4 regions of the Streptomyces sp. NPDC002092 genome follow, and region 3 is predicted to be linked to each of the others. Evidence: riboswitches for the same ligand, from Rfam matches in the RefSeq annotation. Region 3 holds a riboswitch; each other region holds the start of a gene.
What was found. A riboswitch is a leader RNA that binds a small molecule or an ion and turns the genes downstream of it on or off. The one in region 3 is predicted to bind cobalamin.

Region 1 (4,845 bases), on a different contig from region 3:
TGGCGGGCCCGCCCTCGACGAGGTACCTGAGCGCCTCCGCCACGACACCGGCGGGCACGGACGACTCGGCCATCAGCTCTGCGTCGGGGACGGCCTCCCCGCCGAGCAGCACGGTCGGGATCCCGGACGCCCTGAGCGCGGCGAGCCCGTCCTCCCAGGCCCGCTTCCCGCCCAGCAGCCGTACGACGGCGATGTCGGCGCCGTCGAGGAGGCCGGGCAGCTCCTCCGTCACATCCACCCGGGTCGGGTTGCCGATCCGGTAGTCGGCACCGGACGAGGCCCGGGCGGCCAACAGATCCGTGTCGGCGGTCGACAACAACAACACTGTGCTCATGCGGGCGCTCCCGGTGGAATGAAAGGCAGTCCTTGCGGCGCGCCCGACTCGATGAGCCGCCACAGCGCGTCCGTGTCCGCGTGTTGTTCGATCAGGTCGCCGAGCCGGTCGAGCTGCTCCTCGCGCAGCGCGGCGAACGAGGTGTCGGGCGCCGGTACGAAACGACGGCCCGCGGCGGCCGCCACCTCGCGCAGAAAGGCCCGCCGGAAGCCGTCCGACTCCAGCGAACCGTGCCAGTGCGTGCCCCAGGTCTGCCCGACGCGGATGCCGTCCAGGAAGGCTTCCCCTCCGCCTATGTCGGCGACCCCGTGATGGATCTCGTATCCCTCGACGTGCTCGCCGAGGGCTTCCCCGACGGGCCGGGTGAGGGTCTTCTCGCGGGCGAACCGCACCCGCACGGGCAGCACTCCGAGCGCTTCGACATGCCCGCGCCGGCTCTCGACCTCGTCCTCGATGTGCTCGCCGAGCACCTGGAAGCCACCGCAGATGCCGAGGACGGGCCGCTGTTCGGCGGCCCTGCGGACCAGGGCGTCGGCAAGTCCCCGCTCGCGCAGCCACTCCAGGGCCTTCACCGTTCCCCGGGTCCCCGGTACGACGACGAGGTCGGCGTCGGCGAGTTCCTCGGGCCGGTCCACGAACCGCACCACGACGCCCGGTTCGGCGGCCAGGGCGTCCACGTCGGTGAAGTTGGACATCAGCGGGATCGCGCACACGGCGACCCGCAGCACGTCCTCGCCGACGGGCGGCGCCACGTTCGACTCCCGCACCGTCCCCCGGAGCGAGACCCGCAACCCGTCCTCCTCGTCGATGCCGAGGCCGTGCTGGAAGGGCAGGACGCCGTAGGTGCGCCGTCCGGTGAGGCCGTGCAGCATGTCCAGCCCTGGCTCCAGGAGGCTGACGTCACCCCGGAACTTGTTGACGAGGAACCCGGCGACCAGCTCCTGGTCCTCGGGCGAGAGCAGGGCGACGGTTCCGAAGAAGGAGGCGAAGACCCCGCCGCGGTCGATGTCACCGACCACGAGCACGGGAAGCCGTGCGTTGCGGGCGATCCCCATGTTCACGATGTCGGTCCGGCGCAGGTTGATCTCGGCGGGAGAACCCGCACCCTCACAGATCACGGCGTCATACGTGCCCCGCAACTCGGCGAGACAGTCGAGCACGGTCCCCAGAAGCTGCTGCTGCCGCCCACCGTGATACCCGCGCGCACTCAGCTCGCCGACGGGCTTGCCCATCAGCACGACCTGGCTGCTCTGCTCGCCACCGGGCTTGAGCAGCACGGGGTTCATCAGCGCGGTCGGTTCGACCCGGCAGGCCTGCGCCTGCATGGCCTGAGCCCGCCCGATCTCGGCACCCTCGCGCGTCACGAACGAATTCAGGGACATGTTCTGCGCCTTGAAGGGCGCAACCTTGACCCCCTGCCGCACCAGCCAACGACAGATCCCGGCGGTGACGACACTCTTCCCGGCATCGGAGGTCGTACCGGCAACAAGAAGCCCCCCGCCGCTCATGACGCACCGCCGAAGGCTGTGGGCAGTCGTTCCGCTGGGGCGATGGGGGTCCCCCCGCTCGAGTGAAGCCGAGAGTGGGGGAGGGTGGGCACAGCCCCCACCGCCGGGCGCCGTGCGACCCGGCCCCGCAGCACCGCCCCAGCCGCACTGACCCCCAACGCCAGCCACCCCACCCGCCGCGACAACCGCACAGCCCGCTCGATGTCCCCGACCTCCACAGCCCGCCCCTCCGCGTTCAGCACAGGCCGATGCTCGACCCGCCCCCCATACGACAAGGTCCCGCCCAGCCGCACCCCCAGCGCCCCGGCGAACGACGCCTCCACGGGCCCGGCGTTGGGGCTGGGATGCTTCGCGGCGTCAGAACGCCACACCCGCACCGCCCCCCGGCGGTCACCCCCCGCGACGGCCGCCAGCACGGCGGTCAGACGGGCCCCCGGCCACCCCGCGACATCGTCCAGCCGCGCCGAAGCCCACCCGTACCGCCGGTACTTGGCCGACTTGTGCCCCACCATGGCGTCGAGCGTGTTGACGGCCCGGAACCCGAGCAGTCCCGGCACCCCGCCCACGGCCCCCCACACCAGCGCCCCCACGACGGCATCGGACGTGTTCTCGGCGACGGACTCCACAACCGCCCGCGCGATCCCGTCGGCGTCCAGGGCCTGCGGATCCCGCCCGCACAGATGCGGCAGCCTGGCCCGGGCGCCCTCGACGTCCCCGGCCTCCAGCGCACGCCCGATGCCACGGGCCTCGCGCGCGAGCGAAGTCCCCCCGACGACGGCCCAGGTGGCGGCCGCGGTCAGTGCGAGGGAGGCGGCACGGGACGGACGTAGGGCCCGCTGCGCGACGACACCGAGCGCGATGGCGCTCCCGGCGCACACGGCGGTGTGCAGCGCGCCCCGCCCGCGATGGTCCCGCCACAACACCCGCTCCACGGCCCCGGCGGCCCGTCCGAACAGGGCGACCGGATGCCCACGGCGCGGATCGCCGAGCAGATGGTCACCGAGGAGGCCGGCGGCGGCGCCGTACGCGAAGACGCGATCGGCACGCATCGGCTCAGCCGGCCGTGGGGTCGAGCAGCGACCTGGTCCTGAACCTCAAACGGCAGGCTGGCATGGCGACATGTCCTCACTCAGGGTGTCCACGCCCTGGTTCGACGAGACCGGCGGTGAGAGTTCCTGGCTCCCGGGGCTTACTACCCCGGTGACAGTGGCGGGACCGCGCCGGACTTGCACCGGCTTCCTCTCGCGCCGCCGTAGATGGCTTCGGCAGTCCACCACGCCCCCGAACGGCAGTCAACTTGCCGTTGACCTGCGACGGGGGAGTGTGCTGAGGCCCACACCCGGCGCTCTGAACCGTGCATGAAAAACCCATGGGGCGAGGAGGCACGAAAGGGTGCGTCCTCGCCCCAAGGGACGGTGGGAAAGGCCGGTCCGGCCGCGGCCTCAGGCCTTGGTGACCACCAGATGGATTCCGTACGCCACGGCCGCCGCGCAGCCCGCGAAGGCCACGTACGCGCCGGCCACCGCGAGGGACGCCGAGTTGCCCTGCGCCACGGCCCGCTCGCGGCGCGACAGGCCCATGATGCCGAGGGTGAACAGGGCCACGAGGCCCACCGTGACCGCGAGGCTGACGCCGAAGACGGAGCCCAGGGCTGCCCAGTCGATCTTCATGCTGCTTCTCTTCCTTCGTACCGGGTGGGCGGGCTCAGACGGCCGCGGCCGGCGGGGTCGCCGGGTCGGGGACGGCGGTCACGGAGGACGGGGCGGGGATCGTGGCCGTCAGGTCCTCGGTCACCGTGCCCGCCGGGGGCGGGGTCACGGCGGCGATCGCCGTGGTCACCACGCCGGGCGGCTCCTCGCTCTCGTTGACGTTCGACGCGTCGACGACCTCGCGCCGGGAGATCTTCCAGATGGCCGCGCTGGCGGCGACCAGGAAGACGGCGACGACGGCGGTGCCCCAGTCGCCGAGATCCGTCACGGACTCCGCGCCCGCACCGACCAGCGCAGCGGCCGGCAGCGTCAGGCACCAGGCCACGAGCATGCGGGTCGCCGTAGACCAGCGGACCACTCCGCCCTTGCGGCCGAGGCCCGCGCCCATCACCGAACCGGAGACGGAGTGGGTGGTGGAGAGGGAGAAGCCGAGGTGCGAGGAGGCCAGGATGACCGTGGCCGCACTGGTCTGGGCGGCGAAGCCCTGCTGCGGCTGGAGCTCGGTCAGACCCTTGCCCATGGTGCGGATGATGCGCCAGCCGCCGAGCCAGGTGCCGAGCGCGATGGCGAGGCCCGCGGAGAGGATGACCCAGGTGGGCGGGTCGGAGTTGGGAGCGACGGCGCCGCCGGCGACCAGGGCGAGGGTGATGATGCCCATCGTCTTCTGTGCGTCGTTGGTGCCGTGGGCCAGCGAGACCAGGCCGGCGGAGGCGATCTGGCCGACGCGGTAGCCCTTCTCGGCGGCCTTGCCGTCGGCCTGCTTGCCGAGAGTGCCCAGGGAATACGACAGCCGGGTCGCGAGCAGCGCTGCGAGGCCCGCGACGATCGGGGCGGCGAGCGCCGGGATGAGCACCTTGGTGACGAGCACGTCACCGTGGACCGCGCCCATGCCGGCCGAGGCGACGGTGGCGCCGATCAGGCCGCCCATCAGGGCGTGCGAGGAACTGGAGGGAAGCCCGACGAGCCAGGTCAGCAGGTTCCAGAGGATCGCGCCGACCAGCGCCGCGAAGATGACCTCGGGACGTATGCCGGTCTCGTCGACGAGACCCTTGGAGATCGTGTTGGCGACCTCCACGGAGAGGAAGGCACCCGCAAGGTTCAGCACGGCGGACATGGCCACCGCGACCTTGGGCTTGAGCGCGCCGGTCGAGATGGTGGTGGCCATCGCGTTGGCGGTGTCGTGGAAACCGTTCGTGAAATCAAACGCGAGTGCGGTCACTACCACAATCGCGAGGATCAGCGAGAAGTTTTCCATTTACCCAGGCAATCGTTCGAAGTCAACGGTCGGTTGACC
Region 2 (4,845 bases), on a different contig from region 3:
GCGCCGGGCAGGGACTTGAGGAGACGGGACGGGTTGGCGAGGGCGTTCGCGGCGCCCACGCAGATGAGGAGGGTGGCCAGTTTCAGGCCGTCGTAGAAGGCGAAGAGGAGCGACTCGGCGGTGACCCTGCCGCCCAGGCGGATGCCCTGCGCCCAGTGCGGGAGCGGGAGTTCCGGGAGGGTGGCGATCACGTGGGTGCCGGGAATGGGGGAGCCGAGCGCGACCGCGAAGACGAGACGGATGAGGAGGACGGCGAGGGCGAGTTTGAGGAAGGCGGAGTAGGCGTGGGAACCGGGGGTTCGGGGGCGGCAGGTGACGACGACGTACGCGGACGCCGTGATGAGGAGGGAGAGGAGGAGGGGGTTGGTGGTGCGGGTGGCTGCGGTGCCCAGGCCCAGGGACCAGAGCCACCAGGCTCCGGGGTGGAGTTGTGCGGGACGGTTCTTCGGGTCGGGTGCCGCCCCAGGCGGCACGAATGCCCGCAGGCCACGGGGGCGAGCGGCACGATTGCCCGCTTGCGCGGGCTTGGCAGCGCGGCTACGCATGCCTGCGTCGCCGTGCCTGCCACACGGCTGCTGCGGCCAGCAGCGCGACTGCGCCCGCCCCCACGAACAGCCCGACCGACGGACCGCCCGTCTTGTCCCCCTTCTGCGCGGCGGCTGTCGGCTTCTTCCCGCCGGAGACCTGCTCCCCGCACCCCTTCTCCGGATACCCGGCGATGGCGCACAGCAGGGCGTTCGTGTCGTACCGCAGCGGCTTCGCCACCGCCGCCAGCGCATCCGCCGTCGTGCCGTCGGCAGGCACCCGCGCGCAGACCGTGCGACGGACCGGCGGTGTCTCCCCGGACGGTGCGTCCGCCGCCGTACCGAAGTCGAGGACGAGCGCCACGCGCTTCTTGCCGTCCTGCGCGGGCGTCCGCGCGCAGATCACCGGGAACGACACCGCCCCACGCGGCTTCGCCGAGTCGCCCGAGTCCTCGCTCACCGAGAAGCGGAAGCCCTGGACGGCGCCGTCGGAGGGGCGGGCGGTGGCCGGGCCCTGGGTGGCGTACGTCCAGTGACCGGCGTCGTAGTCCCAGAAGGACCAGTAGCGGTAACCGGCGGCCTGCGCCTGGCCGCTGCCGGTCAGGGTCAGGAACAGGGCGGCGAGGAGCGGGGCGAAGCGGCGTATCACGGCTGCGCCTTCTTCTTGCGGCCGCTGATCAGGAAGCCGACGCCGATGCCGCCGACGAGGCCGACGCCGACCATCCACCAGACGCTGACGCCGGAGTCGTCCCTGTGGGCCGCCTTGTGCCGGTGCCTGGCGGGCGCGGGGCCGGTCGCGTTGAGGAGCTTGACCAGGTCCTGGCCGCCGAAGTCGTGGACGTCGAAGTGCTCCGCGTGCGCCGCGAGGATCAGCTCCGCGTATGCGGCCGGTCCGGCCTGCCGGGCCCACGCGGCGGAGTTGGTCTCCAGCCAGCGCATGGCGTCGGCAGCCTTGTCGCCGTGGCCCGCGGTGGCGAGGGCGAGGACCGCGTCGGCCGTGTTGCCGTAGTCGGGCTGGGGCTTGGCGCCGGGCAGCGCCGACGTCAGGTGCTTGTCCTCGGCCAGGGCCTTGACGAGGTACGCGGCACCGTTCTGCGCGGCCTGCTCGGGGCCGGTGGCCTTCTTGCACGTCGGAGTGGCGCCGGTGGATTCGGGGGAGTCCCCGGCCAGCCCCTTGCCGAGTGCGCCCACGACCGCGGCCGCGCTCGCGTCCGCGTTGGCGGACAGCCTGCCCTTCTTGTCCGGCTGGAAGGCGAAGGCACCCGAGCCGTCGCCGCCGCAGGGGAGGGCGAGCTTCAGCAGGGCGTCGTAAGGGGACTTGCCGTCCTTCACGACCTGGTCCGGCTTGTCGCCCACGGCGGTCAGCGCGCCGATGACGACGGACGTCGAGTTCGCGTCACTCGCTCCGCCCGGGGCGTAGCCCCAGCCGCCGTCCTCGTTCTGCACGGACTTCAGCCAGGCGACCGCCTTGCCGGTGACGCTCCCGTGTCCGCCGAGCGCGGCAAGGGCCTGCACGGCGGCGCCCGTGCTGTTCGTGTCCACCATGAGCTTCGCGTCACAGGCCTTCGCCGGGTCCGCGCGGAACGGCGCGAACGCCCCGTTGGCACACTGCTGTCCCGCCAGCCAGTCCACCGCCTTCGCCGCCGGCTTCACCCCCACGGTGTCCTGCGCGAGCAGCGCCAGCGACTGGCGCCAGACGCCGTCGTACTTCGGGTCGGAGGTGCCGTACAGCCCGGCGGGCAGGGACGGCGAGGGGGACGCGGCGAAGGCGGGGACGGCTGCACCGAGTACGACGGTGGTGGCGGCCAGGGCCGCGGCGCTGCGGCGGACGACGTTCATGATCGGCGGGTGCCTCTCCCTGCGGGAGCGGGCAGCACGGGACGACCCCGGCGGCTCGGCTCCGTATGCCTCGACGGTGCCGCACGCCGACGGGTGCCGACGCACGTGAGCCGGTCACAACCGCGCGGGGCAGTCCGGCTGGCCGCCCGGCGTGGGGCGGCTTCACGGTTGCGGGTCAGCGCCGGAATTGCACCGGCTTCCCCCCGTACGGCGTGATGACGACCCGGCCACTGTACCGGCCCGTAGGAAAACGCTGAGAGCCGCCTGTGAGGCGTGCGGCGCTATGTTCGGCCCATGACGACGGGAGGCTGCTCGGCACGGGCCGGATCAACGACAATGTGATGGTGACGTCCTAGGGGCCGTACGTGATCGACTGGAGGAATGCGGAGGAGGGTCACCCGGGCCTGGACTGGGGCATCTCCGCCATGATCCTCGCGCAGGTCGCCGTCGGGAACGAACCGGTCGCCGACGCCGCCCGCGCCATGCCGGCCGCCCTCCTCGCCGGCCCCTCCCACCTCACCGACGAGCGCCTGACGGAGGCCCGACGGCGGCGCGCGGCCAACGCGACGATGAGCCGAGAGGAGGTCGAACTCCTAGGAAAGGCAGAGGAGTTGATACGAGCGATCGCGTAGGGGGCGTGCTCAGCCGACGACGGCCACCGCGTCCACCTCCACCAGCACCCCCTCCCGGACCGGCTCCGCCACCACCGTCGTACGAGCGGGCAAGGGTGAGCAGTCCGTGAAGAAGGCCCGGTAGACGCGGTTGAACTCGGCGAAGTGGGTGCGGTCGGCCAGATAGCAGGTGCAGCGTGTGATCGACCGCCGGTCGCCGCCCGCCGCCGCGACGACGGCCTCGACGTTGGCGAGCACCTGCCGCGCCTGCGCGCCGAAGTCCGCGGGCATCTTCCCGGTCGCGGGATCCAGCGGGCCCTGCCCGGAGGTGAACAGCAGCGGACCGCTGCGCACCCCTTGGGACAGCGGCGGCGCGCTGCCGTCGGCGAAGGGGACGTAGGGCGCGCGGTCGGTGCGGACGGGTTCGAGGGGGCCGCGGCCGATGTGCGGGGTCGGGCCGCCGAAGGGGAGGTGCAGGGTGCGGGAGGCGAGCAGCCAGCGGCCGTCGACGCGGCGGAAGGTGTCCTCGTAGTGGCCCACTTGGACGGGAGGGCCGGCCAAGACCATGCCGCCCGTCCAGCCTTCGATCCGGTACGTCGTGAAGTACGAGGTGGCCTCGGCCGTGTCCGCCGAGGTCACCGTGGTGCGGATGTTGGACATCACCCGCCGCGAGAGCTTGTCCGCGGGACGCGCGCCGAAGTACTTCCGCAGCGCCTCCCGTCCCTCGGACCGCCGGCCGTCCCCCGGAGGGGGCCACTCCCACCAGCCGTCCTCCGTGAACAGCTCGGCCACGGAGGCCGGTTCGCCGAGGTCGAGGCGGTGGACGAAGTCGAGGATCAGACGCTCGCAGGCGCGTTCGGCGAGGAGTTGCTGCAACGGGTCCATGGGACCGTTGGTACCAGCGGCGGATCACCGGACGCGACCGCTTTACACCGCCACGTACGTCACCGGGCCGCTCCCCGCCACCGCCTCCGCCCGCCCCAGCTTCACCAGCCGCCGCAGATGCGCTTCGGCCTCCGAGACCGCGATGTTCCGCGACCCGTACGGGATCTGGGCCCAGGGCCGGTTCCATTCCATGCGCTCGGCGACCTGCCAGGGGGTGAGCGGCTCCACCAGGAGGGCCCTGAGGCCGGTGAGCCGCTCCTCGTGATGGTCCAGCAACTCCCGTACGCGGGCGGGAGCGTCGGCGAACACGTGCTGGTGGGCGGGGAGCACCTCGGCGGGGGCGAGACGGCCGACGCGTTCGAGGGAGTCGAGGTAGTCGCCGAGGGGGTCGGTGACCGTGGTGTCGTCGGGGTCCTCGTACAGGCCGATGTGCGGGGTGATCTCGGGGAGCAGGTGATCGCCGGAGAACAGCCGCCCGTGGCCCGGGAGTTGACCCGGATGCTGCTCCTCCAGGTGCAGGCAGACGTGGCCGGGGGTGTGCCCCGGCGTCCAGATCGCGCGCAGCCGGCGGCCCGGGAGGTCGAGCAGCTCGGCGGGGACGATCTCCCGGTCGGGCAGGGCGGGGGAGAAGCCCGGCAGAGTGGTGCGGGGGGCTGCGTCGCGCAGCGGCGCCACGTGCTCCTCGGGGGCGCCGGCGGCGATCAGCTTGTCGGTCATGTACGCGAACCAGCGTCCCGGCCGGGTGTCGCGGGTGCGCCGCACGATCGCCGTGTCCGCGGCATGCATGGCGATCCAGGCGCCGGACGCCTCGCGCACCCTGCCGGAGAGGCCGTGGTGGTCGGGGTGGTGATGGGTGATGACGACACCGTGCAGCTCGCCCACCGCCGTACCGCAGGCCGTCAGCCCCTCGGCGAGCGTCTCCCAGGAAGCGGGGTCGTCCCACCCCGTGTCGACCAGTACGGGCCCGCGGTCGGTGTCGACGACGT
Region 3 (4,845 bases):
CCTGAGGTCCGTCACCACCCCCGAGGACACACATGGCACGCATGCCGTCGGCCGAGCGGCGCAGACAGCTGACGGAAGCGGCGATCAGGGCGATGGCCCGGGACGGTGTCGCCAGGACGACGACCCGGTCCATCGCCGCCGAGGCGGGCGTGTCCCTGAGCGTCTTCCACTACTGCTTCGACTCCAAGCAGGCCCTGGTCGAGGCCGTCATCACCACCCTCACCGATCACTCGGTGACCGTGGTGAAGGAGGTCCTGCGGCCCAGGGCCACGCTGGAGGAGACCGTCCGGGCCGGTTTCCAGGCGTACTGGGACCACGTCCGCAGCCACCCCGACGAGCACATGCTTACGTACGAACTCACCCAGTACGCCCTGCGCGAGCCGGGTTTCGAGCACCTGGCGCGACGGCAGTACGAGCTGTACGGCGCCGCCTACACCGAGCTCATCGACGGGCTGCGCCGCACCATGGGCCTCCGACTTGCCGTCCCCGCGTCGGTGCTGGCCCGCTATCTGGCCGCCATGACCGACGGGCTGACGCTCAACTACCTCGTCCTCGGCGACCAGTCGGCCTGGGCCGACATCCTCGACACGGTCACGACCCACATCGCCGGCCTGGTCGATGACGATCTTCGCCGGGCCTAGAGCTGTCGTTCGGAACAGCAGAGGAGCCGAACGACAGGCCCTGGTCACAGCAGACGCACGACAGCCCTCCCCTTCGCGAGGGGCGGTGCCGAGGTCAGCGGGTGCCCGGTCCGCCGCTGCCGAAGGCCCCGCTGTTGCCCTCGCTCCAGCGCTTCCGCTTCTGCGAGGCACTCGTCCTGCTCGGTGTATTGCCGTGACCGGGCAGCTCGTGCGGGGTGAGCCGGTGCTCGCTGCGGGGGATCTCGGCGGGTTCGCGGTTCTCTTGTACCTCGCGGACCGGGCCGTCGTCCGGCAGCTGCGGCTGATCCTCCGGGCGTGGCGGAGCGGGTTCGCGGCGACGGATGCGGGCGCCCAGGAAGAAGGCACCGATCAGCAGGGCCACGACCGCCACCCCCACGACGACCAGGCCGATTCCGAGTGCGCCGCGGCCTGCGGCGATGTCCATCCATGAGGTGCTCATGGGCTCGCGGGTACCCATGGGACCCGGTGCCAACCGAACCGAGCGGCCGGACCGCGGTCACCGGTGTTTGAGGCGATCGGCGAAGGCAACCCGCCAGGTGTGACTTCGACGACCCAGCAGGAGCTCTTCCGCTTCCTGGAGGACCGCTTCGCCTGTGCGCAGGCGTGCACCGAGTGCGCACGCGCGTGTGCTCTGCGCGCAAGCCTCGTGGACCCGGACGGCACGGAGGAGCAGGAACTCGTACGACGCAAGGGCATCATGTGCGCGGAGGTGTGCGACGCGACCTGCCGTGTGCTGTCCGAGCAGAACCGCCTGGACGAGGCCGCCATCCGCATCCAGGTGGAGTGGTGCCGCACCGTGTGCCTGGAGTGCGCGCATGCCTTCGACCGGCTGCCGGGTGCCGAGGACGGCGCGAAGGCCTGCCGGCAGTGCGCCGATGTGTGCACGGAATTCCTCGCCACGCTGAACTGACGCTCACCACGGCGCCCCGACCGGCTGCCCGAGGCGCACGTTCCAGCGCCCGGACCTGCCGCTGAGCTCGATCGCCGTCAGCGGCGGGACGTCCGCGCGCCAGAACGCCGACTCCGGCGCGCCGAGCGCCCGGACCGCCGCGGCCCGTGCGGCCTCGGGCTCGACCACGGCGAGGGTCCGGCCGTGCGTCTGCGCGACCGTCTCCAGCCAGCCCGCCACCCGGTCGCACAGCGCCACCACCGACTCCCCGCCGTGCGGCGCGGCGGCGGGGTCCGACAGCCAGCGGGCCAGCGCCTCCGGCTCACGCTCGCTCACCTCCGCCAGCGTCGCACCGCGCCAGCGGCCCGCATCCAGTGCCGCCAACTCCGGCGCCTCCACGGCGTCGAGGCCGAGAGCGACGGCCGTCTCGCGGCAGCGCAGGGTGGGGGAGACCCAGACCCGTTCCGCCGCCGGGAGCGTGCCGGCGGCCGCCCGTGCCTGCCGCAGTCCGGCGGCGTCCAGCGCGCAGCCGTCGTCGAAGCGGGCCTGTCTGAGCGCCGCGGTGATCGCAGGTGAGACCAAGATCACTCGGCTCGTCATGTGTCCACTCCCGCGCTCGAGATCGCTCCGAAATCCTTGAACTGACCATGATCTGGCGGCGAAGGCGGCTCACCGGGGGCGCTCACGGCCGTCCCGTGCGCCCTTGGCCCCACCTCTGCTTCGCGGTACCTTCTCGTGGATATTGACGACGGCACAGCGGAAGCCGGTGGAATTCCGGCACGGTCGCGCCACTGTATGCCGGGCACGCACCCTGGGTGTGTGCCGGGCGAGTCAGACCCGCCCCGTCGTCGCGTGCACCACCGAGACGGGACGCGAGTTCCCCAGGAGGGCCTGCCATGGCGCAGTCTGTCGCTCAGCCGACCACCACCCCCACCGCCGTACCGGCAAAGCTGCCGATCGGCGCGATCGTCCCCTGGGCGGTCTTCTTCGGCATCCTGATGCTGGTTCTGCTCTACTTCGTCGGCGCCGAGCAGGGCGCCACCTCCGTGATGAGCGGGGACAACGTCCACGAGTGGGTGCACGACGCCCGCCACCTGCTCGGCTTCCCCTGCCACTGAGGGCGGCGAGAAAGCACAGCCGCCCATGAACTCGGCAACCGTCCGCAACCTCCTGGTGCGCGGCATGCTCGCGGGACTCGCCGCGGGCCTGCTCGCCCTCGTCGTCGCCTACTTCCTCGGTGAACCGCGCGTGGACGCGGCCATCGCCTACGAGGAGGCGCACTCCCATGAGCACGGCGTCGAAGCCGTCAGCCGCACGATGCAGTCCACCGCGGGCCTGTCCACCGGTGTCCTGGTCTACGGCGTCGCGTTCGGTGGCATCGCCGCCCTCGCGTACTGCTTCGCGCTCGGCCGCATCGGCCGCTTCGGGCCGCGCGCGAGCGCGCTGCTCCTGGCGGCCGCCGGGCTGATCAGCGTGTACGTCGTGCCGTTCCTGAAGTACCCGGCCAACCCGCCGTCCGTCGGCGACCCCGACACCATCGGCAAGCGCACCACGCTGTACTTCCTGATGGTGGTGCTGAGCGTGCTGCTGGCCGTCGCCGCCGTCATCCTGGGCAAGCGCCTCGCGCCCCGCCTGGGCAACTGGAACGCGACGCTCGCCGCGGGCGCGTTCCTCGTCCTCGCCATCGGGCTCGCGTACGCGTTCCTGCCGTCCTTCAACGAGGTCCCCAAGGACTTCTCCGCCACCCTGCTGTGGCAGTTCCGGCTGGCGGCCCTGGCCGTCCAGTTGACCCTGTGGACCTCCTTCGGGCTGGTCTTCGGGGTGCTGGCGGAGCGCCTTCTCGTCCCGGAACCGGTGCGGGCGAACGGCGCCACCCAGGCAACTCCCGTCGCCCACTGACCGGTTCCACCAGGTCACTCGGCAAAGGGCCCCCGGTCATCGACCAGGGGCCCTTTCCCTGTCCCTCGCCATTCCCAATTTCTGGAACACGTTCTACGGTGTGCGCCGTCAGGACCGGCCTGGGAAGCCTGGAGGCGCCGTGCACCTCGAATACACGCCCGAGCAGCAGCGGCTGCGCACCGAACTGCGCTCGTACTTCGCCGAGTTGGTGCCGGACAACGCCTACGCCCGGCACGGCGACCCGGCCGCCCAGAAACGCTTCTACCGCCAGACCATCCGGCGCCTGGGCACGGACGGCTGGCTCGGCGTGGGCTGGCCGAAGGAGTACGGCGGGCGCGGGCTCACCGCCATGGAGCAGTTCATCTTCTTCGACGAGGCCGCCCAGGCCGGCGTACCGCTGCCGCTGATGGCGCTGAACACCGTCGGCCCGACGATCATGCAGTTCGGCACGGACGAACAGAAGGCGTACTTCCTGCCCAAGATCCTCGCCGGCGAGATCGACTTCGCGATCGGCTACAGCGAGCCCGACGCGGGGACCGATCTCGCGTCCCTGAAGACGCGCGCCGTACGCGACGATGGGGGCACCTCCCGCTCGAGCGAATTCGAGAGTGGGGGAGAGTACGTCGTCAACGGGCAGAAGATCTGGACCACCAACGGCGACACCGCGGACTGGGTGTGGCTGGCGACCCGCACCGACCCCGACGCCCCGCCCCACAAGGGCATCACCATGCTCCTCGTCCCCACCACCGACCCCGGCTACTCCTGCACCCTCATCAACACCCTCGCCTCGCACGACACCACGGCCAGCTACTACGAGAACATCCGCGTCCCCGTCTCCCGCCGTGTCGGCGCCGAGAACCAGGGCTGGCGGCTGATCACCAACCAGCTCAACCACGAGCGCGTCACCCTCGCCGCCCACGGCACCATGGCCATCCGGGCGCTGCAGGACGTGCAGCGCTGGGCCACGGAGACCAAACTCGCCGACGGCCGCCGCGTGATCGACCTGCCCTGGGTGCGCCGCCGCCTCGCCCAGACCCACACCAGGCTCGACGCGATGAAACTGCTCAACTGGCGGATGGTGCACGCCGTCCAGAACGGCACGCTCACCCCGCAGGACGCCTCCGCGGTCAAGGTCTACGGCTCCGAGGCGCGCCGGGACGCCTATGCCTGGCTGATGGAGATCGTCGGCGCGGCGGGCGCACTGAAGGAGGGCTCCGCCGGTGCGGTCCTCCACGGCGAACTGGAGCGCGGCTACCGCTCCGCCGTGATCTTCACCTTCGGCGGCGGCAACAACGAGATCCAGCGGGAGATCATCTCGTGGATCGGTCTGGGGATGCCGAGGGTCCGGCGTTAGCCTGCTGTGACCACAGACCTTAGTTGTCACATACCGAGGAT
Region 4 (4,845 bases), on a different contig from region 3:
ATTGCCTGCGCATTACACAAGTGATCAGTACGGGTGATCAGCGAGGGGACGGAGCCGGTATGTCAGATGTGTCCGAGGCGAGACCACCGGTGGTGACACCGGTCCGCGTGGTCATCGCCCTCTGTCTCGTGGCGCCCTTCGTGGCGATGCTCTGGGTGGGTTCCTACGCCAAGACGGACCCGGCGCTCGGCGGCATCCCGTTCTTCTACTGGTACCAGATGCTGTGGGTGCTGATCTCCACGGCGCTGACCATGACGGCGTACAAGCTGTGGCAGCGTGACCAGCGCGCCCGCGCCGCACAGAAGGGCGGTGCGGCGGAATGAACCACGGCGTGAACGGCGTCGCGCTCGGCGTCTTCATCTTCTTCTTCCTGGCCGTCACGGTCATGGGCTTCCTGGCCGCGCGCTGGCGCAAGGCCGAGAACGAGCAGAGCCTCGACGAATGGGGCCTGGGCGGCCGGTCCTTCGGCACCTGGATCACCTGGTTCCTGCTCGGCGGCGATCTGTACACGGCGTACACCTTCGTCGCCGTACCCGCGGCGATCTACGCTGCGGGCGCGGCGGGCTTCTTCGCCGTGCCGTACACGATCCTGGTGTACCCGCTGATCTTCACCTTCCTGCCCCGCCTGTGGTCGGTCTCGCACCGGCACGGGTACGTGACCACCTCGGACTTCGTGCGCGGCCGCTTCGGCTCGAAGGGGCTGTCGCTGGCGGTGGCCGTCACCGGCATCCTGGCGACGATGCCGTACATCGCCCTGCAGCTGGTGGGCATCCAGGCGGTCCTCGACGTCATGGGGATCGGCGGCGACGCGGGCTCCAACTGGTTCGTGAAGGACCTGCCGTTGCTGATCGCCTTCGGTGTGCTGGCGGCGTACACGTACTCGTCGGGTCTGCGCGCGCCCGCGCTGATCGCGTTCGTGAAGGACGCGCTGATCTACATCGTCATCGCCGTCGCGATCATCTACATCCCGATCAAGCTGGGCGGGTTCGACCACATCTTCGCCAAGGCGGGCGAGGCCTTCAGCGCGACCAACCCGGCGACGGGGAAGCCGCGCGGGGCGCTGGTCCCGGCCGAGGCGAACCAGTGGACGTACGCCACGCTGGCGTTGGGCTCCGCGCTCGCGCTGTTCATGTACCCGCACTCGATCACCGCGACGCTGTCCTCGAAGAGCCGTGACGTGATCCGGCGCAACACCACCATCCTTCCGCTGTACTCGCTGATGCTGGGCCTGCTCGCGCTGCTCGGCTTCATGGCGATCGCGGCGGGGGTCAAGGTCACCAACGGGCAGCTGGCGATCCCTCAGCTGTTCGAGGACATGTTCCCGAGCTGGTTCGCGGGCGTGGCCTTCGCGGCCATCGGGATCGGCGCCCTCGTCCCGGCGGCGATCATGTCGATCGCGGCCGCGAACCTCTTCACCCGCAACATCTACAAGGACTTCATCAAGCCGGACGCGACGCCGGAACAGGAGACCAAGGTCTCCAAGCTGGTCTCGCTGCTGGTGAAGGTGGGCGCCCTGGTCTTCGTCCTGACGATGGACAAGACGGTCGCCATCAACTTCCAGCTGCTGGGCGGCATCTGGATCCTGCAGACATTCCCGGCCCTGGTCGGCGGCCTGTTCACGCGCTGGTTCCACCGCTGGGCGCTGCTCGCGGGCTGGGCGGTCGGCATGGTCTACGGCACCCTCGCCGCGTACGGCGTCGCCTCGCCCACGCAGAAGCACTTCGGCGGCTCCAACGCGGCGATCCCCGGCATCGGCCAGATCGGCTACATCGGCCTCACGGCGTTCGTCCTGAACGTTCTGGTGACGGTGGTCCTGACCTTCGTACTCAAGGCCCTGAAGGCCCCGGAGGGCGTCGACGAGACGAAGCCGGACGACTACACGGCGGACGCGGGCGACCCGGGCGTCCAGGTGGAGCTGCCGCCGGCGACGGCGGGCGCGTCCCACTAGCGGTCACGGCGATCAGCGGGCCGTCGGAGAAATCCGGCGGCCCGTTGTCGTACCCGTCCGGCAGACTCGGGACCATGGACATCGTGATCAGACAGGCGGAACCCGGTGAGTACGAGGTCCTCGGTGAGATCACCGCCCAGGCCTATCTGCAGGACGGCCTGCTCACCTTCGGTGAAAGCGACTGGTATCTGGCCGAGTTGAGGGACGTCGCCAAGCGGGCGGCAGCCGCGGAGGTGCTGGTGGCCGACCTGGGCGGCCGGCCGATCGGCGGCGTCGCCTACGTCCCGTCCGGCGGCCCCATGGCGGATCTGGCCGGCCCGGGAGAGGCCGAGATACGCATGCTGGCCGTCGACCGGGCAGCGCGCGGCCGAGGCGCCGGAGAAGCCCTCGTACGCGCCTGTGTCGACCGGGCAAGAGCCGCGGAGTGCTCCGGCATCGTCCTGTGCACCCAGCCCGTCATGCACGCCGCCCACCGCATCTACGAGCGCGCCGGCTTCGTCCGCGCCCCCGAGCGCGACTGGAAGCCGATCCCGGGCGCCGAGTTCACGCTCCTCACCTATGAGTTGACACTCTGACACGCTCCGAAGTCGCCGCGACACAACATATGGGGGTGCTGTCCTCACCCGGCACAAGATGTATGCTCATGCTCGCTGTCGCCGCAGGGGAATCCGGTGTGAATCCGGAACTGTCCCGCAACGGTGTACCCATAGGTGTTCGCGCGCATATGGGCGTCAGTCCGAGGACCTGCCGACGGTGTGCCCGGCCCATCCGGCCCGGGTGCTTCGACGTCCGGGCCTCGTGGAGTGGGCCGGTGGACGCGACGCCGTGTGCGCTCGTGACTGCCCCCTGCCCTCCGCAAGGCCCCCGTGCCGAGCGAGGGAGAGCCTCACGTGACCATCGCGCCAGCAGACCCGGTTTCAGCCAGCGCCGCCGTGTCCGACGACGGCCTGGGAGCCGCGCTGCTGCGGACCCTGACCGAGCTGACCGCCGACCTCCCCGACGCCGACCCCGGCCGGGTCGCCGCCGCCGCGCTGCGCGGCCGGTCCGCCCGTGCGGACGAGACGCAGCTGCGCGAACTGGCCACGGAGGCGGCGGCCGGGCTCATCTCGGAGGACCCCGCGTACAGCAGGCTGGCAGCCAGGCTGCTGACGATCGGCATCGCCGCGGAGGCCGCCTCGCAGGGCGTCATGTCGTTCACGGAGTCCGTCGCCGTGGGCCATCGGGAGGGGCTGATCGCCGACCGCACGGCCGAGTTCGTACGGGTCCACGCCCACCGCCTCGACGCGCTGATCGACCTCGAAGCCGACGACCGCTTCGGCTACTTCGGCCTGCGCACGCTCCACAGCCGCTACCTGCTCCGGCACCCCCTCACCCGCAAGGTCATCGAGACGCCCCAGCACTTCATGCTGCGGGTGGCGAGCGGACTGGCCGAAGACACTGCATCTGATTCAAAGACGGGCAGCCGCTCGGTGGACGAAGTGGCCGCGCTCTACGGCCTGATGAGCCGCCTCGACTACCTTCCCTCCTCCCCCACCCTCTTCAACTCCGGCACCCGGCACCCCCAGATGTCGTCCTGCTACCTCCTCGACTCCCCACTCGACGAGCTGGACTCCATCTACGACCGCTACCACCAGGTCGCCCGCCTCTCGAAGCACGCGGGCGGCATCGGTCTGTCGTACAGCCGCATCCGCGCCCGCGGCTCCCTCATCCGCGGCACCAACGGCCACTCCAACGGCATCGTCCCGTTCCTGAAGACCCTCGACGCCTCGGTCGCCGCCGTGAACCAGGGCGGCCGGCGCAAGGGTGCGGCCGCCGTCTACCTGGAGACCTGGCACTCGGACATCGAGGAGTTCCTGGAGCTGCGCGACAACACCGGTGAGGACGCCCGCCGTACGCACAACCTGAACCTCGCGCACTGGGTCCCGGACGAGTTCATGCGCCGCGTGAACGCCGACGGGCAGTGGTCCCTGTTCTCCCCGGCGGACGTGCCGGAGCTGGTGGACCTGTGGGGCGAGGAGTTCGGCGCCGCCTACCGCAGGGCGGAGGAGGCGGGGCTCGCGAAGAAGACCATCCCGGCCCGCGACCTCTACGGCCGCATGATGCGCACCCTCGCCCAGACCGGCAACGGCTGGATGACCTTCAAGGACGCCGCCAACCGCACCGCCAACCAGACGGCCGAGCCGGGCCATGTCGTCCACTCCTCCAACCTCTGCACGGAGATCCTGGAGGTCACGAACGACGGCGAGACGGCGGTCTGCAACCTGGGCTCGGTCAACCTCGGCGCGTTCGTGGCCGGTGGGGACATCGACTGGGAACGGCTGGACGAGACGGTCCGCACGGCCGTGACCTTCCTGGACCGCGTGGTCGACATCAACTTCTACCCCACCGAGCAGGCGGGCCGCTCCAACGCCCGCTGGCGCCCCGTGGGCCTGGGCGCGATGGGCCTCCAGGACGTCTTCTTCAAGCTGCGCCTGCCGTTCGACTCCCCCGAGGCCAAGGCCCTGTCCACCCGTATCGCCGAGCGCATCATGCTCGCCGCGTACGAGGCCTCCGCCGACCTCGCCGAGCGGAGCGGACCGCTGCCGGCCTGGGAGAAGACCCGTACGGCCCGCGGCGTCCTGCACCCCGACCACTACGACACCGAACTCACCTGGCCGGAGCGCTGGGCGGCCCTGCGGGAGCGCATCGCGACCGTCGGCATGCGCAACTCGCTCCTCCTCGCGATCGCCCCCACCGCGACCATCGCGTCGATCGCGGGCGTGTACGAGTGCATCGAGCCGCAGGTCTCCAACCTGTTCAAGCGCGAGACGCTCTCCGGCGAGTTCCTCCAGGTCAACTCCTACCTGGTGAAGGACCTCAAGGAGCTCGGTGTCTGGGACGCCCGCACCCGCGAGGCC

Region 1: it holds a riboswitch for cobalamin, as region 3 does, so the genes downstream of both, ACWCRD_RS21650 (cobalamin biosynthesis protein) here and ACWCRD_RS18430 (CbtB domain-containing protein) in region 3, are expected to answer to the same signal.
Region 2: it holds a riboswitch for cobalamin, as region 3 does, so the genes downstream of both, ACWCRD_RS20975 (prenyltransferase/squalene oxidase repeat-containing protein) here and ACWCRD_RS18430 (CbtB domain-containing protein) in region 3, are expected to answer to the same signal.
Region 4: it holds a riboswitch for cobalamin, as region 3 does, so the genes downstream of both, ACWCRD_RS31930 (ribonucleoside-diphosphate reductase subunit alpha) here and ACWCRD_RS18430 (CbtB domain-containing protein) in region 3, are expected to answer to the same signal.

Annotation. Positions count from the first base shown of each region.
Region 1 covers NZ_JBSFDG010000009.1:58,107-62,951, reverse strand. Annotated here, with positions in the region: gene cobN (cobaltochelatase subunit CobN) at 1-334, opposite strand, end outside; gene ACWCRD_RS21655 (cobyric acid synthase) at 331-1,842, opposite strand; gene ACWCRD_RS21650 (cobalamin biosynthesis protein) at 1,839-2,891, opposite strand; cobalamin riboswitch at 2,992-3,133, opposite strand; gene ACWCRD_RS21645 (hypothetical protein) at 3,285-3,512, opposite strand; gene ACWCRD_RS21640 (anion permease) at 3,547-4,806, opposite strand.
Region 2 covers NZ_JBSFDG010000008.1:357,952-362,796, forward strand. Annotated here, with positions in the region: gene ACWCRD_RS20965 (energy-coupling factor transporter transmembrane component T) at 1-545, opposite strand, end outside; gene ACWCRD_RS20970 (SCO2322 family protein) at 538-1,173, opposite strand; gene ACWCRD_RS20975 (prenyltransferase/squalene oxidase repeat-containing protein) at 1,170-2,363, opposite strand; cobalamin riboswitch at 2,483-2,613, opposite strand; gene ACWCRD_RS20980 (hypothetical protein) at 2,729-2,995, shown strand; gene ACWCRD_RS20985 (RidA family protein) at 3,005-3,418, opposite strand; partial or broken gene ACWCRD_RS20990 (nuclear transport factor 2 family protein) at 3,413-3,859, opposite strand; gene ACWCRD_RS20995 (MBL fold metallo-hydrolase) at 3,902-4,845, opposite strand, start outside.
Region 3 covers NZ_JBSFDG010000007.1:261,336-266,180, reverse strand. Annotated here, with positions in the region: gene ACWCRD_RS18455 (galactose-binding domain-containing protein) at 1-5, shown strand, start outside; gene ACWCRD_RS18450 (TetR/AcrR family transcriptional regulator) at 33-641, shown strand; gene ACWCRD_RS18445 (DUF6479 family protein) at 736-1,101, opposite strand; gene ACWCRD_RS18440 (ferredoxin) at 1,201-1,572, shown strand; gene ACWCRD_RS18435 (histidine phosphatase family protein) at 1,576-2,151, opposite strand; cobalamin riboswitch at 2,284-2,412, shown strand; gene ACWCRD_RS18430 (CbtB domain-containing protein) at 2,448-2,669, shown strand; gene ACWCRD_RS18425 (CbtA family protein) at 2,695-3,450, shown strand; gene ACWCRD_RS18420 (acyl-CoA dehydrogenase family protein) at 3,590-4,804, shown strand.
Region 4 covers NZ_JBSFDG010000015.1:198,224-203,068, forward strand. Annotated here, with positions in the region: gene ACWCRD_RS31915 (DUF3311 domain-containing protein) at 60-323, shown strand; gene mctP (monocarboxylate uptake permease MctP) at 320-1,948, shown strand; gene ACWCRD_RS31925 (GNAT family N-acetyltransferase) at 2,023-2,523, shown strand; cobalamin riboswitch at 2,586-2,714, shown strand; gene ACWCRD_RS31930 (ribonucleoside-diphosphate reductase subunit alpha) at 2,839-4,845, shown strand, end outside.